4 regions of the Paenibacillus sp. OAE614 genome follow, and region 2 is predicted to be linked to each of the others. Evidence: predicted binding sites of a transcription regulator. Region 2 holds the regulator's gene; each other region holds the start of a gene.

Region 1 (3,124 bases), 1.3 Mb from region 2:
TCCCAGCCTTTCCTCCATCTGCCGCCGCTTACATACAGCCAAGTGAACAACGAAACGACAGCCCTAAATCTGATGATGGCGATGTTCAGAGAAGTGCACTACCATACGGGACAGATCATTTATATTGCCAAAATGAGAAAAGGCGAGTTAACTTGGGACTGAAGAGATCAGAAACTGTGGTGCTGTACATTTTTCGGAAAGGGGACAGGGTATGGAAAAAATGAAATGGGTGCTGCTTGCGATCTCATCATTGATCTCGGCAGTCTGCTCGTTACGGGCAGGATATCTGTGCCTGCATCCGATGATCCCCGAGACAGGTCCTGTGGGTGAGCCTCCTGAGCCTGACCGTTTTCAAGCCGTTATTTGGTATATAGCTTCCGGGTTGTTATTCATCTCATTCATCATCGCTGTTGTTCGATCGATCAGCAGCTGGGTGCAAGGGGGATGGCGTATACCTCATGATTAGCGCCTTGAATACTAGAAACAAAGCAATCGAAAAGAAACGCCGGTTCCCCTGATAGGCTACAATCATCATAGAATGAATATAGCCGGGAGGTATGACGCGAATGAAATTGCACAAGATTACCCCAAACCTGTGGTTCGATTCTCATGCAGAAGGGGCGGCGAATTTTTATACGTCCATTTTCCATGATTCCCAAATTGGCAGAATTGCCCGCTACGGTCCGGAAAGCCGGGGGGTAGAGGGAACGGCGATGACCGTGGAATTTCAATTGGAAGGGCAGTCATTCGTCGCGCTGAATGGGGGTCCGCATTTTAAGTTCAATGAGGCCATATCTTTTATCGTTCATTGCGATGATCAGGAGGAGCTGGACTATTATTGGGATAAGCTCTCCGAGGGAGGAGACGAAAAGGCCCAGGTTTGCGGTTGGTTAAAAGATCAATTCGGCGTATCCTGGCAAATCATCCCCAGCCACTTAACGGAGATGGTCTGTGACCCCGACCCGGCAAGAGCAGGGCGAGTCATGCAAGCCATACTCCAGACGAAAAAGAAAATCGACATAAAGACGCTGCAGCAAGCTTACGAAAATTAGAGGTTATTCTTACCCGCGTAAAATACGAAGGTTCCAAGGCCATCCATCAGGGTGGCCTTTTGCACTTTTGCTTCTAACGGTTGGAGGTCATCACAATAACGCCGTAAAATTCCTGGCCTTCGCAAATTTTTTGTTTTAACAAAGTCACTGTGATTTACTTCACAGGCAAAGCCTCCCGTATCCGTTACGATATAAATGTTATTAATTTCACAAGGTTGCACGGGAGGCGTGTTTATGAGCAGACGATTGGTGATGATAGGCAACGGGATGGCAGGGGCGCGGTGTATCGAGGAAATTCTCCGCCGGGAACACGACCGCTACGAGATAACGATGATCGGGGATGAGCCGTATCCCAACTATAACCGAATTATGCTGTCCCCTGTGCTGCAAGGGAAAACAACGTTTGAAGAAATCACGATTAACGATTGGGACTGGTATCAGTCCAATAACATACATTTGCTGTCCAAGGAACGGGCTGTAGAGATTAACCGAGCGTCGAAAGAAGTCCGAACCGACCGGGGAACCGTCGTCCCCTACGACGAGCTCATTATCGCGACCGGATCCAGCGCGTTTATTTTACCTGTACCAGGACATGACCTGGAAGGCGTCGTCGGTTTCCGCACCATTGAAGACACGAAAATGATGCTGGAAACGGCTAAACAATACAAAAAGGCGGTCGTGATCGGCGGCGGACTGCTCGGCTTGGAAGCAGCTCGCGGATTGATGAACCAGGGGATGGAGGTCCATGTCGTTCATTTGCTGCCCCATCTGATGGAGATGCAGCTCGACGCGGCAGCGGCAAAGCTGCTTCAACAGGACCTGGAAGCCCAGGGCATGAAGTTTCTGATGGAAAAGAAAACAACGGAAATTTACGGTGACGGGAGAGTACAAGGGCTTCGATTTGAAGACGGAATGAACGTCGAATGCGATCTTGTCGTCATGGCCGTCGGCATCCGTCCCAATGTAGCGCTGGCGCGGGACGCGGGGCTGGCGGTTGGCCGGGCGATTCAAGTCAACGACCTGATGCAGACGACGGACCCGTCAATTTATGCCGTAGGCGAGTGCGCTGAACACCACGGCATAGCCTATGGTCTGGTGGCGCCATTGTATGAACAGGGTATCGTGCTTGCGGACCACCTTACGGGCCGGCCAACGGAAGGTTACGCGGGCAGCGTGTTGTCCACGCAGCTTAAGGTAGCGGGATGCGATCTGTTTTCAGGCGGAGAAATCCATGCGGATGCGGACACGAAAGCGATCGTTGTGCAGGACGAGGTCGCCGGATCCTACAAAAAGATCCTGGTCCGCGAGAACCGCATCGTCGGTGTCGTGCTGTACGGGGACGTATCCGACGGAACCCGGCTGTTCAGCCTGCTGAAGAAGGGCACCGACATTCAGGAATATACGAGTGCCTCCGTGCTCCATAAAGCCGGGGGAGACAGCGGACTCGATGTCGCGTCGATCAGCGCGGACGAAACGATTTGCGGATGCAATGGCGTAACCAAGGGACGCATCGTCGGCGCCATTCTCGAGAACGGACTGACCACGTTCGACGAAGTGAAAGCTGTGACCAAAGCCGGAGGCTCATGCGGCAAATGCCGTGGCATGGTTGAAGCGATCCTCGCGCATACGCTGGGCGACAAATTCGACGCATCGGCGCAGAAGGCGGCAGGCATGTGCGCCTGCACGAAGCTTACCCGCGATGAGGTGGTGGCCGCGATTCGCGAGAAAGGTCTGCAGTCGCCAAGGGAGACGCGTATCGTGCTCGGGTTTGCATCCGAGGAAGGCTGCTCGAAGTGCCGCCCGGCACTGAATTATTATTTGCGGATGCTGCATCCCGAGACGTATGCCGACGATAAGGCATCCAGATATGTCAACGAACGAATGGAAGGCAACATGCAGAAGGACGGCACATTCTCCGTCATTCCGCGGATGTATGGCGGAACGACGACACCGGAGGATTTGATTCGCATCGGCGAAGTCGCGAAGAAATACAACGTGCCCCTGGTGAAAATTACGGGCGCAAGCCGCATCGGGCTGTACGGCGTACAGAAGGAAGACGTCCCGAACGTTTG
Region 2 (3,124 bases):
GCTTCCCTGCGGATGCGTTCCTCGTCCAGGGTGAGACAGCTGCCGTGCTTCACGACCTGCTTCCCGTCCACCCAGACATGCTCAACGTCCTTCGCGCTGGCCGAATAAATGACGTGTGAAATAAAGTCCGTACGCGGCAGAAAATGAGCCTGATCCGTATTCACCGCGATAAAATCCGCCTTCATCCCGGCCTCAAGTGCACCGATTCCCTCCAGGAACAAGGATTGCGCTCCGTAGATCGTGCCCATACGCAGCGCTTCCGCCGCGGGAACCGCCGTCGGATCTCCCGAGACGCCCTTATGTATCAAAGCGGCAAGGCGCATTTCTTCAAACATGTCCAAATTGTTGTTGCTCGCCGCACTGTCGGTTCCGAGGGAAACCGTAATGCCTGCCTGCATCATGTCGGTAACGCGGGCCACCCCGCTCGCCAGCTTCAGGTTGCTGCCAGGGTTGTGTGATACCGTCACGTGATGCTTCGCCAAAATGTCGATTTCCTCGTCTGTCAAATGGACCGCGTGTGCCAGAATCGTCGGCCGTGAGAACATGCCGAGCTTCTCCAAATGAATCGCCGGACGCGTTCCATAATCGCGTACATTCTGCTCCACTTCCGCCTTGGTCTCCGACATATGCGTATGCATCGGCAGATCCAGGTCATGCGCCGCCTGAACGAACTTCTCGATAAAATCAGGAGGGCATGTGTACGGGGCATGCGGAGAAATCATCGCCGTGATCCGGCCGTCTGCCTGCCCGTGCCAGTCCTTGGCGAACTGAATGGCTTCGTTCAGCTTGTGCCGCTGCACATCCTCCGGACACAGGCCGATGACACCGCGGGTCAGGGCAGCGCGCATGCCGGATTCAGTCACCACTTTGCCAACCTGATCCATATGATCGTACATATCGAGGAACGTCGTCGTACCGCCCTTCAGCATTTCAAGCACGGACAGCGAAGTCCCCCAGTAGACGTCACTGGACGTGAATTTTGCTTCCATCGGCCACATTTTTTCCTGCAGCCATTCCTGGAGCACCATGTCATCTCCGTAACCGCGCAGCAGCGACATGGCGGTATGTCCATGGGTGTTGATCAGGCCCGGCATAAAAAATAAATGCGTGCCGTCGACGACCTGTACGCCCTCTTCCAGCTGCGGCTCCTCTTCACCGATATAGGTGATGCGGTCGCCCTCAATGACCATCCAGCCGTGCAATACCGGCTGCTCCGGCCGCAAAACGGCAAAGCTTCCGTTCTTGATGGCCCATTTAGGATTGGCGCTCCGGCTGCTGGAGCTCTTCAAATTGTCCGTCATCTTCCGTGTCGTCCTTTCCGTTGTTCAAATAATAAGCAAGGCTGAGCAAATCCGTCGTAAAATCGGCGGCGTGTATCCGGATGCTTGCCGGCGCCTTCAGAATCGTCGGCGCAAAATTCAGAATCGCTTCGATCCCGGCCGCAATCAGCTGATCGGCGACGTTTTGCGCTTCGAAATCCGGGACGGTAATAATCCCGATCCGGATATTTTTACTTTGTATCGTTTCTTTCAGCTCATCCATAGCCTGTACCGTCAAGGTGTTGATGCGCGTGCCGATTTTGGACGGATTGGCGTCAAACACGGCCACGATCTTCATATTTTCCTTCAGGTAAAAGTTATAGTTGGACAAAGCTTGACCAAGATTCCCCGCTCCGACCAGCACCGCGTTGATCTGCTGGTCCAAATTCAGAATTTGACGGATCTTCTCGATGAGATAGGACACGTCATACCCTATCCCCTTACGGCCAAAATCCCCGAAATACGCCAAATCCTTGCGGATCTGCGCCGGGTTGAGATCCAGCTTCTGCCCGAGCTCCTGGGAGGAGACCGTGGCCACCTCCCGCTTGTTCAGCTCATTTAGATATCTAAGATATATAGGCAATCTGCGGACAACCGCCTCGGATATTTTCTCCGATTTCATGCATGTTCCCCCTATTGAACGGCTTGAATATTTATTTGGTTATATAGATTGAACTAAAGTTTTGCATTGAACTTCCTGTTCTAACCGCTTTAGTTCATTCTATCTAATGGACTCATTTAAGACACACCGTCCTGATGAAGCCATTCAGAGATGCGCGGAACCATCTGGTCTGTCTGCATATGCTCCATTTTCGGTCCAGGCAGCGAGTACAGGAAGTACTTCCCGTAATACGATTCGATGACGCGCGTATCGTATACGATGACGATGCCCCGGTCATGGGCGGTGCGGACCAGCCGCCCGAAGCCCTGCTTGAAGCGGATGACGGCCTGCGGGACCGACAGCTTCATAAACGGGTTCTTCTTCTGGCGCTGCAGCAGCTCGCTCTTCGCTTCCACCAGCGGATGGTTCGGCGGCTGGAACGGGAGCCGGACGATGGCCAGGCACGTCAGCGCTTCTCCCGGGATGTCCACGCCTTCCCAGAAGCTGCTCGTTCCAAGCAGCACCGAAGCGCTGCTGTCCGTAAACCGCCGGATCAGCTTCGTGCGGCTGCCGCTGTCTACGCCCTGTCCAAGCACGGCGATGTCGCTTTGTGCGAGGGCTTCTTTCAGCGGCTCGTATACCTGGCGCAGCATGCGGTACGAGGTGAACAGCACCAGCATCCGGCCGTGGGTCGCGATCGCGGCGTCCGCTAGTGAGCGGGCCAGCGTTTCGACAAACAGGGCGTCCCCGACGCTTCCCTTCACGCTTGGAAAATCCCGCGGAATGACGAGCAGCGCCTGGTCCCTGTACCGGAACGGGGACGGAAGCTGGACCGTCACAAGGCGTCCGCTGTCCTGGTCCTCCTGCAGTCCAAGGTTGTCGATCATATACTGGAACGATTTATCTACGGATAAAGTGGCGGACGTCAGGATGACGCTCTTTTTCTTGTCAAAAAACAGCTCCTTGAGCTGCTTGCTGACGTCAACCGGAACAGCGTACAGCTGGAGCGATTTGCTGCGGAAATGGCCGCTCGCTTCCATCCAGTACACGACGGTTTCGTCGTTCAGCGTCATAAAGAACCGGAGATTCTCCCGCTCGGAGCTGAGGTCCTTGAGCAGCCCGCCGATATCGGTGATCAGGCTGTCGGAACCGTAATCATCCTGCTCCTCCTTGTATTCGGCCAGCATCTTTTCGCCTTTGCGGA
Region 3 (3,124 bases), 2.9 Mb from region 2:
ACGCCGAAAGGGGCGTGGATTTTCAGTACGGTACCGCTGCGTAATCATGAGCCTGTCTATAAAGGTACGCTTAAAGCATGCATTGCTCAGCTTATTTTGCCGATTTTCGTTGTGGAGAGCATGATCTTTACGGTGATTTTCGGCGTCAGAATTCTGCCGGATCTGCTGGTCATACTCATTATGACCCTGCTGTATACCGTGATCAGCTTCCGGCTGATGGGTTTGGAGATGCCGTTTACCGAACCCGCTCAGGCAGGAACGCAATCCGGAAGGGCCGGCCTGATGCTCCTTCTTTTTTTAATATTGGGGGCCATGGCAGGGCTTCATTTTGCACTCCGTTTCTCGACTTACGGAGTATATGTGCTGATGGCTGTGGCCTTGATCGGCAATATTGCCGCATGGAAACTGGCCTTCCGTAACCTTTAAGGCTCCGCTCCAACCGGCTCAGGAAATAGCCTTCCGCCCCGGCTCCCTTCGCCTCAGCTGGAATAAGCTGGGGAGAAGGGGGTGAGACGCATGACGACATCCAAGCATTATTCGGCAGCCAAGAAGTATATGAACCGCCGGGTAAAGATCAAGACGAAGTACGGAAGCACGTTCTACGGTAAGATCGTCAAGGTCAGCAGTTCCAAGGTATACCTGAAGGTTTCCTCGGTCTCGAGCAGTCCCGGAAAGGCGCATATCTCGTTTTTTCCTTTCATTCTGCCGCTCGTACTGTTTGATCTGTTGGTGATTGTGCTGGCGGACGGCCGTCACCATCATGTTCCGCATCCACACTATCCACATGGTCCGTATCCCGGCCCATACCGTCGTCTATAATCGGACTTGTTTCTGCGGCTAACAACCGTTTACACGAGGCGGATTTCGACAAAATGGCTGGTAAATGTTATCCTTTTGTCGTAATTTCATACAAAAAATGAAGCCGCACGCATGTCGCATTAAAGCGCTCTACATCCGGCAGCTGCGGGTTTCCCGCTTTGGAAGGCCCCCGAAAGGGGGCTTTTTTATATTTCCGGCACTTGGCACTATTTCTCACTTTGATTCTGTCCCTCAGAAGTAGTACATTATTAATTGAAATCATAAGGAGGTTTCCGAATTAATGTTCTATGAAGACAATGAGAATTTGAGCATCATGACCTACACCTTGAATAGCGGCATTAAAGGAACTGTACCTTTATCCAATAAGCAGATTCAGGAATGGATCGAGTGCTATCGCACAGATGCGAAATTCATCACAGCGATCGGTAAGGAGTTTTTCGGCCTGAATCCGGAGCTGGTCGCCGATTTTAAAGTGCATAATCGGTTCTCCAATTACGCTGAACTGATCAAGCCCGTAGTATCTTCTTCGGAGCCCGACAACACGGATCAGCTCTCGAAGGCGTACGAAGAAAATCGGGTGTACTTCAAAGTCGATTGCAAATGCGGTACGACTTACACGACCTTTTCCCAATACTACACGACCAAATGGTATTGTTCCAAGTGCAAGGAAATCGTATTTTTGGACAAGAAGAAGGGCAGAGTGCCGACCGATAAGGGCGATGCCTGGTACATGACCAATAAATACTATGTGGCACGGGACTAGCATGATTTCACGAACGAGCCTGAAGCAGGCAACAAATATAGAGGAACTGAAGGAATTGGACGGCTGCGCCGAAAGGTGCGGGCGTCTTTTTTGTGCTTGAAGGGCCTCATTTTTTAATATTTTGTGACTAATTTCACAAAATCAACGATTTGGGCTTGGCATTGTGACATAAATCACAATATTCGGATTCAAAGTCTGCCATGATACAGGAAGAAACGATGAAGCCAAGTTATCGGAACCTGTTAGGCGGGTTTTAAGAATAACGACAGGAAAGAGGGAAGAGACGATGGATGTAGTTATGCTGTCACGTATCCAGTTTGCCGCGACGACGATTTTTCACTTTTTTTTCGTGCCGCTGTCCATTGGGCTGGTGTTCACGATCGCGATCATGGAATCGATGTATGTCGTCAAAGGCAAGGAAGAGTACAAACGAATGGCTAAATTTTGGGGGAAGCTGTTCCTGATCAACTTCGCCGTCGGCGTGGTGACAGGGATTTTGCAGGAGTTCCAGTTCGGCATGAACTGGTCGGCATACTCCCGCTTTGTAGGTGACGTCTTCGGGGCGCCGCTGGCGATCGAAGCGTTGCTTGCGTTTTTCCTCGAATCGACGTTTATCGGCCTGTGGATTTTCGGATGGGAGCGCTTGTCCAAAAAGGTCCACATGATCTGCATCTGGCTGGTCGCGTTCGGCACGGTGATGTCGGCGTTCTGGATTTTGGCGGCCAACTCCTTTATGCAGCGTCCGGTCGGTTTTACGATCAACAACGGCCGTGCGGAGATGAACGACTTTCTAGCTTTGATTACGAACGGCCAGCTGCTGCTGGAGTTCCCGCACACGATTCTGGCGGCTTTTATGACAGGGGCCTTTCTGGTTACCGGGGTTAGCGCCTACAAGCTGCTGAAGAAGCAGGATACCGCCTTTTTCAAAAAATCTTTTGCCATCGCGGTGATCATCGGGCTTGTGTCCTCGATCGGCGTGGCACTGGTGGGCCACCAGCAGGCGCAATATTTGGTGAAGACCCAGCCGATGAAAATGGCTGCGACCGAAGCGCTCTGGGAAACGAGCAGCGATCCCGCGCCGTGGACGGTCACCGCATTTATCGATACGAAAAATCAGACCAATACCGGGGAATTTCAAATTCCCTACCTGCTAAGCTTCTTGTCTTACAGCAAGTTTTCCGGCGAAGTGACGGGGATGAAGGAGCTGCAGTCCCAGTATGAACAGCAGTACGGCCCAGGGGATTACATTCCTCCGGTGCGCACGACCTTCTGGAGCTTCCGCATCATGGTGGCCAGCGGCTCGCTGCTCATTGTGCTCAGCTTGTACGGCGCCTATCTTGCGGCACGCAAAAAGCTCGACAACCGTAACACCTGGTTTATGCGCCTGATGCTGTTTGCCATTTCACTGCCGTTTATCGCCAATACGTCGGGCTGGATCATGACGGAGATTGGGCGCCAGCCTTGGACCGTATTCGGGCTGATGACGACCGCCGACGGGGTGTCGCCGAGCGTCACGGCCGGCCAGGTATTGTTCTCCATTAT
Region 4 (3,124 bases), 2.0 Mb from region 2:
TTTGACATTTGCCCGCCAGCGCCCCGGCCTCTATGAGGCCTTTTACAAAATCGAAGCGTCGGATTCCCCGGAGACCGCAAAGTTGGGTGAGCAGCTGTTGAGCATCTTTATCCGGGTTCTCGAACCCTACGGTCTCGGGGAACAGAACACATTGCATACGATCCGCGGTCTGCGGAGCCTCCTGCACGGCTTCGCCTCCCTGGAACAGAACAATGGCTTTCAGATGAAGCTGGATTTAGACGAGAGCCTGCATTTTGTCATGGGAGCCTTTCTGAAAGGACTGGAATCCGGCGCATAACCACCCGACAGGCTTGCCCTCAAGGCCCGGTAAAGATGTCATATGACGTTCAAGTTTACTTCTCTATTTGTGTGATATACTATTAGATGTGATAAATTATATTGACAAGAGGGGAGTCCTTGAACGTGCCTCATATCAGTCCCTTGTATTTGCAAATTGGAACGACCGTGGGGACGTTGGTTTTGGCCCTGATGACCATATTCATCCGTCTCAAGGCGAGCCACAGACCCGTTACGATAAAGAAAATATTAATTCCGCCGATGGGCATGGCGACCGGTTTTTTGATGTTCGTCGCCCCGGCTGTGAGAATCCCGCTGTGGTGGGCGCTCATCGCCTTTTTAGTCGGCTGGTTCCTGTTCTCCTATCCGCTGATACGCAGCACCAAATTTGAAGTAAGCGGAGGACAGGTCTTTGCGCAGCGCTCCAAGAGCTTTATCATTATTCTCTTCGCCCTGCTGGCCGTCCGCATGCTGCTGCACCAGGTGATTGAGGAATATGTATCGATTCCGCAGACCGGCGCCCTGTTCTTCATTCTGGCCTTTGGCATGATCCTCCGCTGGCGGATTTTCATGCTGAGACAGTACCGGAAGTATGCGCCCGCTGCCGTAGATTCGGTATCCGATCCCTTAAATCCGGCGGAATGATCCCATGATCGATACTAAGCCAAATAACGTCTTCCACACAGGGTTTCCTGCCCAGGGCGAACGATAAGCCAATTTCCTTAAGATAAGGAGATTGGCTTTTTTGATATCAGAAGATTTCCTCCAAAAATAAAGCCGCCAATGCATAGCGCAAGGCCGTTTGGAAAATGCTTAAAACGAATGAAATAAGCGGGTCCGCTGCGCTGGACGCCCGGCCTGCAAGCTCTTTTCCAATCGATGGCGGCGATACCATGTATATTTTTTCACATTTCTTTCGTAAAGTGGTCCTTTTTACGATCATTTATGTTAACATTAGGAGGACGATAGTGACTAGGCCTTTTCGGACGGAAAAGGTCTTGTGGCTTGTAGATACTCCTTCGAAGGGAGTCTATGAGCTCCTTTTCATTATAAAAATACTTAAGCACAACTGCTTACGCAAAGGAGAAATGGACATGTCAGAAGCAATTTCTGAACAAGAGACACAAAACGTGTCTGTCGGCAAGGAACAAAACGACGTGCTGGACCAGCTGCTCAAACCTGAGGTGCAGGAATCCCTTACGATTCTGGTCGACCAGCTTCCAAAGCTGACTGAGCTTGTGAATCTATTGACAAAGTCTTATGACTTCGCTCAAACCGTCGCTACCGACAAAGTGCTGAAGAGCGACACCGTCGGCGCGATCACCGAAATTGTGGAGCCTGTGAAGCATTCGGTGAAGAACATCGCCGCTACTGTCATCGAAGCGAAAGACCGCGCTGAAGACAGCAACGAAGTGATCGGTCTTTTTGGTCTGCTTAAAATGCTGAAGGATCCGCAAGCTCAAAAAATCTTCCGGTTCCTGAACGCTTACCTTCAAATCTCTGCGGAAAAAGCAAAACAACAATAATCTTTTATACATCTAACCAGTAAGGACGGAGGAAAAACCATGTCAAAACATATTGTCATTTTGGGTGCCGGTTACGGCGGCTTGCTTGCCGCTCTGACCGTACGCAAATATATGAACAAAGATCAAGCACGGGTTACGGTCGTGAACCAATACCCTACGCACCAAATCATTACCGAGCTGCACCGTCTGGCTGCAGGCAGCATTGCTGAGAAAGCGATCGCTATGCCGCTCGAAAAACTGTTCAAGGGCAAAGAAGTCGACCTGAAGATCGCAACGGTCAACTCTTTCTCCGTAGACAGCAAAGAAATCAAACTTTCCGACGGTTCCAGCCTGTCTTACGACGCTTTGGTTGTCGCACTCGGAAGTAAAACGGCTTACTTCGGCATTCCAGGGCTCGAGCAGTACAGCTTCGTGCTGAAGTCTGCTGAAGACGCGCTGAACATTCATAAGCACATCGAAGACCGCATTCGCGAATACTCCAAAACCAAAAACGAAGCTGACGCAACGATCCTCATCGGCGGCGGCGGCTTGACTGGCGTTGAGCTTGTCGGCGAAATCGCTGATATCATGCCTGGTCTGGCTAAAAAATACGGCGTAAATCCAGCCGAAGTGAAGCTGCTTCTGGTTGAAGCCGGCCCTAAAATCCTGCCTGTACTGCCTGATCACCTCATCGAGCGCGCGCAAAGCAGTCTGGAAAAACGCGGCGTAACCTTCCTGACAGGATTGCCTGTAACAAACGTGGAAGGCAACGTGGTTGACCTGAAAGACGGTCAAAAGATCGTAACCAACACCTTCGTATGGACAGGCGGCGTGCAAGGCAACCCGCTCGTAGGCGAATCCGGCCTCGAAGTAAACCGCGGACGCGCTACCGTCAACGAATTCCTGCAATCCACTTCCCATCCGGACGTGTTTGTGGCTGGGGACAGCGCTGTTGTATTTGATCCAAGCGGACGTCCACAACCGCCAACCGCGCAAATCGCTTGGCAAATGGGCGAGCTGATCGGCTACAACCTGTATGCCCTGCTCGAAAACCATGCGTTCGAAACATTTGCTCCGGTGAACTCCGGTACGCTTGCAAGCCTGGGCCGTAAAGATGCCGTTGCTACCATCGGCGAAAGCAACACGTCCCTCAAAGGTCTGCCTGCGTCCCTGATGAAGGAAGCAAGTAACATCCGTTACCTGTCCCACATCAAAGCTCTCTACACTTTGGCTTACTAATCTGTAAACCATCGTTTGACGCATTAAACCAAACAGCCCTCTTTCCAAGGCATTTGCCATGGAAGAGGGCTGTTTTTTGTTGG

The links. Region 2 encodes Rex, which represses fermentation and respiration genes when NADH is low (regulators of the CRP and FNR family bind a similar motif). Its sites were predicted from a motif close to TTGTGAAATATTTCACAA; they were not measured.
Region 1: a site for Rex is predicted at 1,248-1,265, ahead of nirB (nitrite reductase large subunit NirB). Genes of this name have one in related genera too.
Region 3: a site for Rex is predicted at 1,704-1,721, ahead of ABIE48_RS33005 (cytochrome ubiquinol oxidase subunit I). Genes of this name have one in related genera too.
Region 4: a site for Rex is predicted at 1,191-1,208, ahead of ABIE48_RS28975 (helical membrane plugin domain-containing protein). Genes of this name have one in related genera too.

What each region holds. Positions count from the first base shown of each region.
Region 1 is NZ_JBEPOD010000001.1:3,021,989-3,025,112, forward strand. It holds gene ABIE48_RS13970 (DUF1572 family protein) at 1-162, shown strand, start outside; gene ABIE48_RS13975 (hypothetical protein) at 212-466, shown strand; gene ABIE48_RS13980 (VOC family protein) at 567-1,052, shown strand; gene nirB (nitrite reductase large subunit NirB) at 1,287-3,124, shown strand, end outside.
Region 2 is NZ_JBEPOD010000001.1:4,292,092-4,295,215, forward strand. It holds gene ABIE48_RS19650 (amidohydrolase) at 1-1,301, opposite strand, end outside; gene ABIE48_RS19655 (redox-sensing transcriptional repressor Rex) at 1,255-1,941, opposite strand; gene dinG (ATP-dependent DNA helicase DinG) at 2,058-3,124, opposite strand, start outside.
Region 3 is NZ_JBEPOD010000001.1:7,208,125-7,211,248, forward strand. It holds gene ABIE48_RS32990 (hypothetical protein) at 1-426, shown strand, start outside; gene ABIE48_RS32995 (hypothetical protein) at 517-819, shown strand; gene ABIE48_RS33000 (hypothetical protein) at 1,100-1,582, shown strand; gene ABIE48_RS33005 (cytochrome ubiquinol oxidase subunit I) at 1,869-3,124, shown strand, end outside.
Region 4 is NZ_JBEPOD010000001.1:6,305,944-6,309,067, forward strand. It holds gene ABIE48_RS28965 (TetR/AcrR family transcriptional regulator) at 1-298, shown strand, start outside; gene ABIE48_RS28970 (CcdC family protein) at 424-942, shown strand; gene ABIE48_RS28975 (helical membrane plugin domain-containing protein) at 1,392-1,823, shown strand; gene ABIE48_RS28980 (NAD(P)/FAD-dependent oxidoreductase) at 1,863-3,041, shown strand.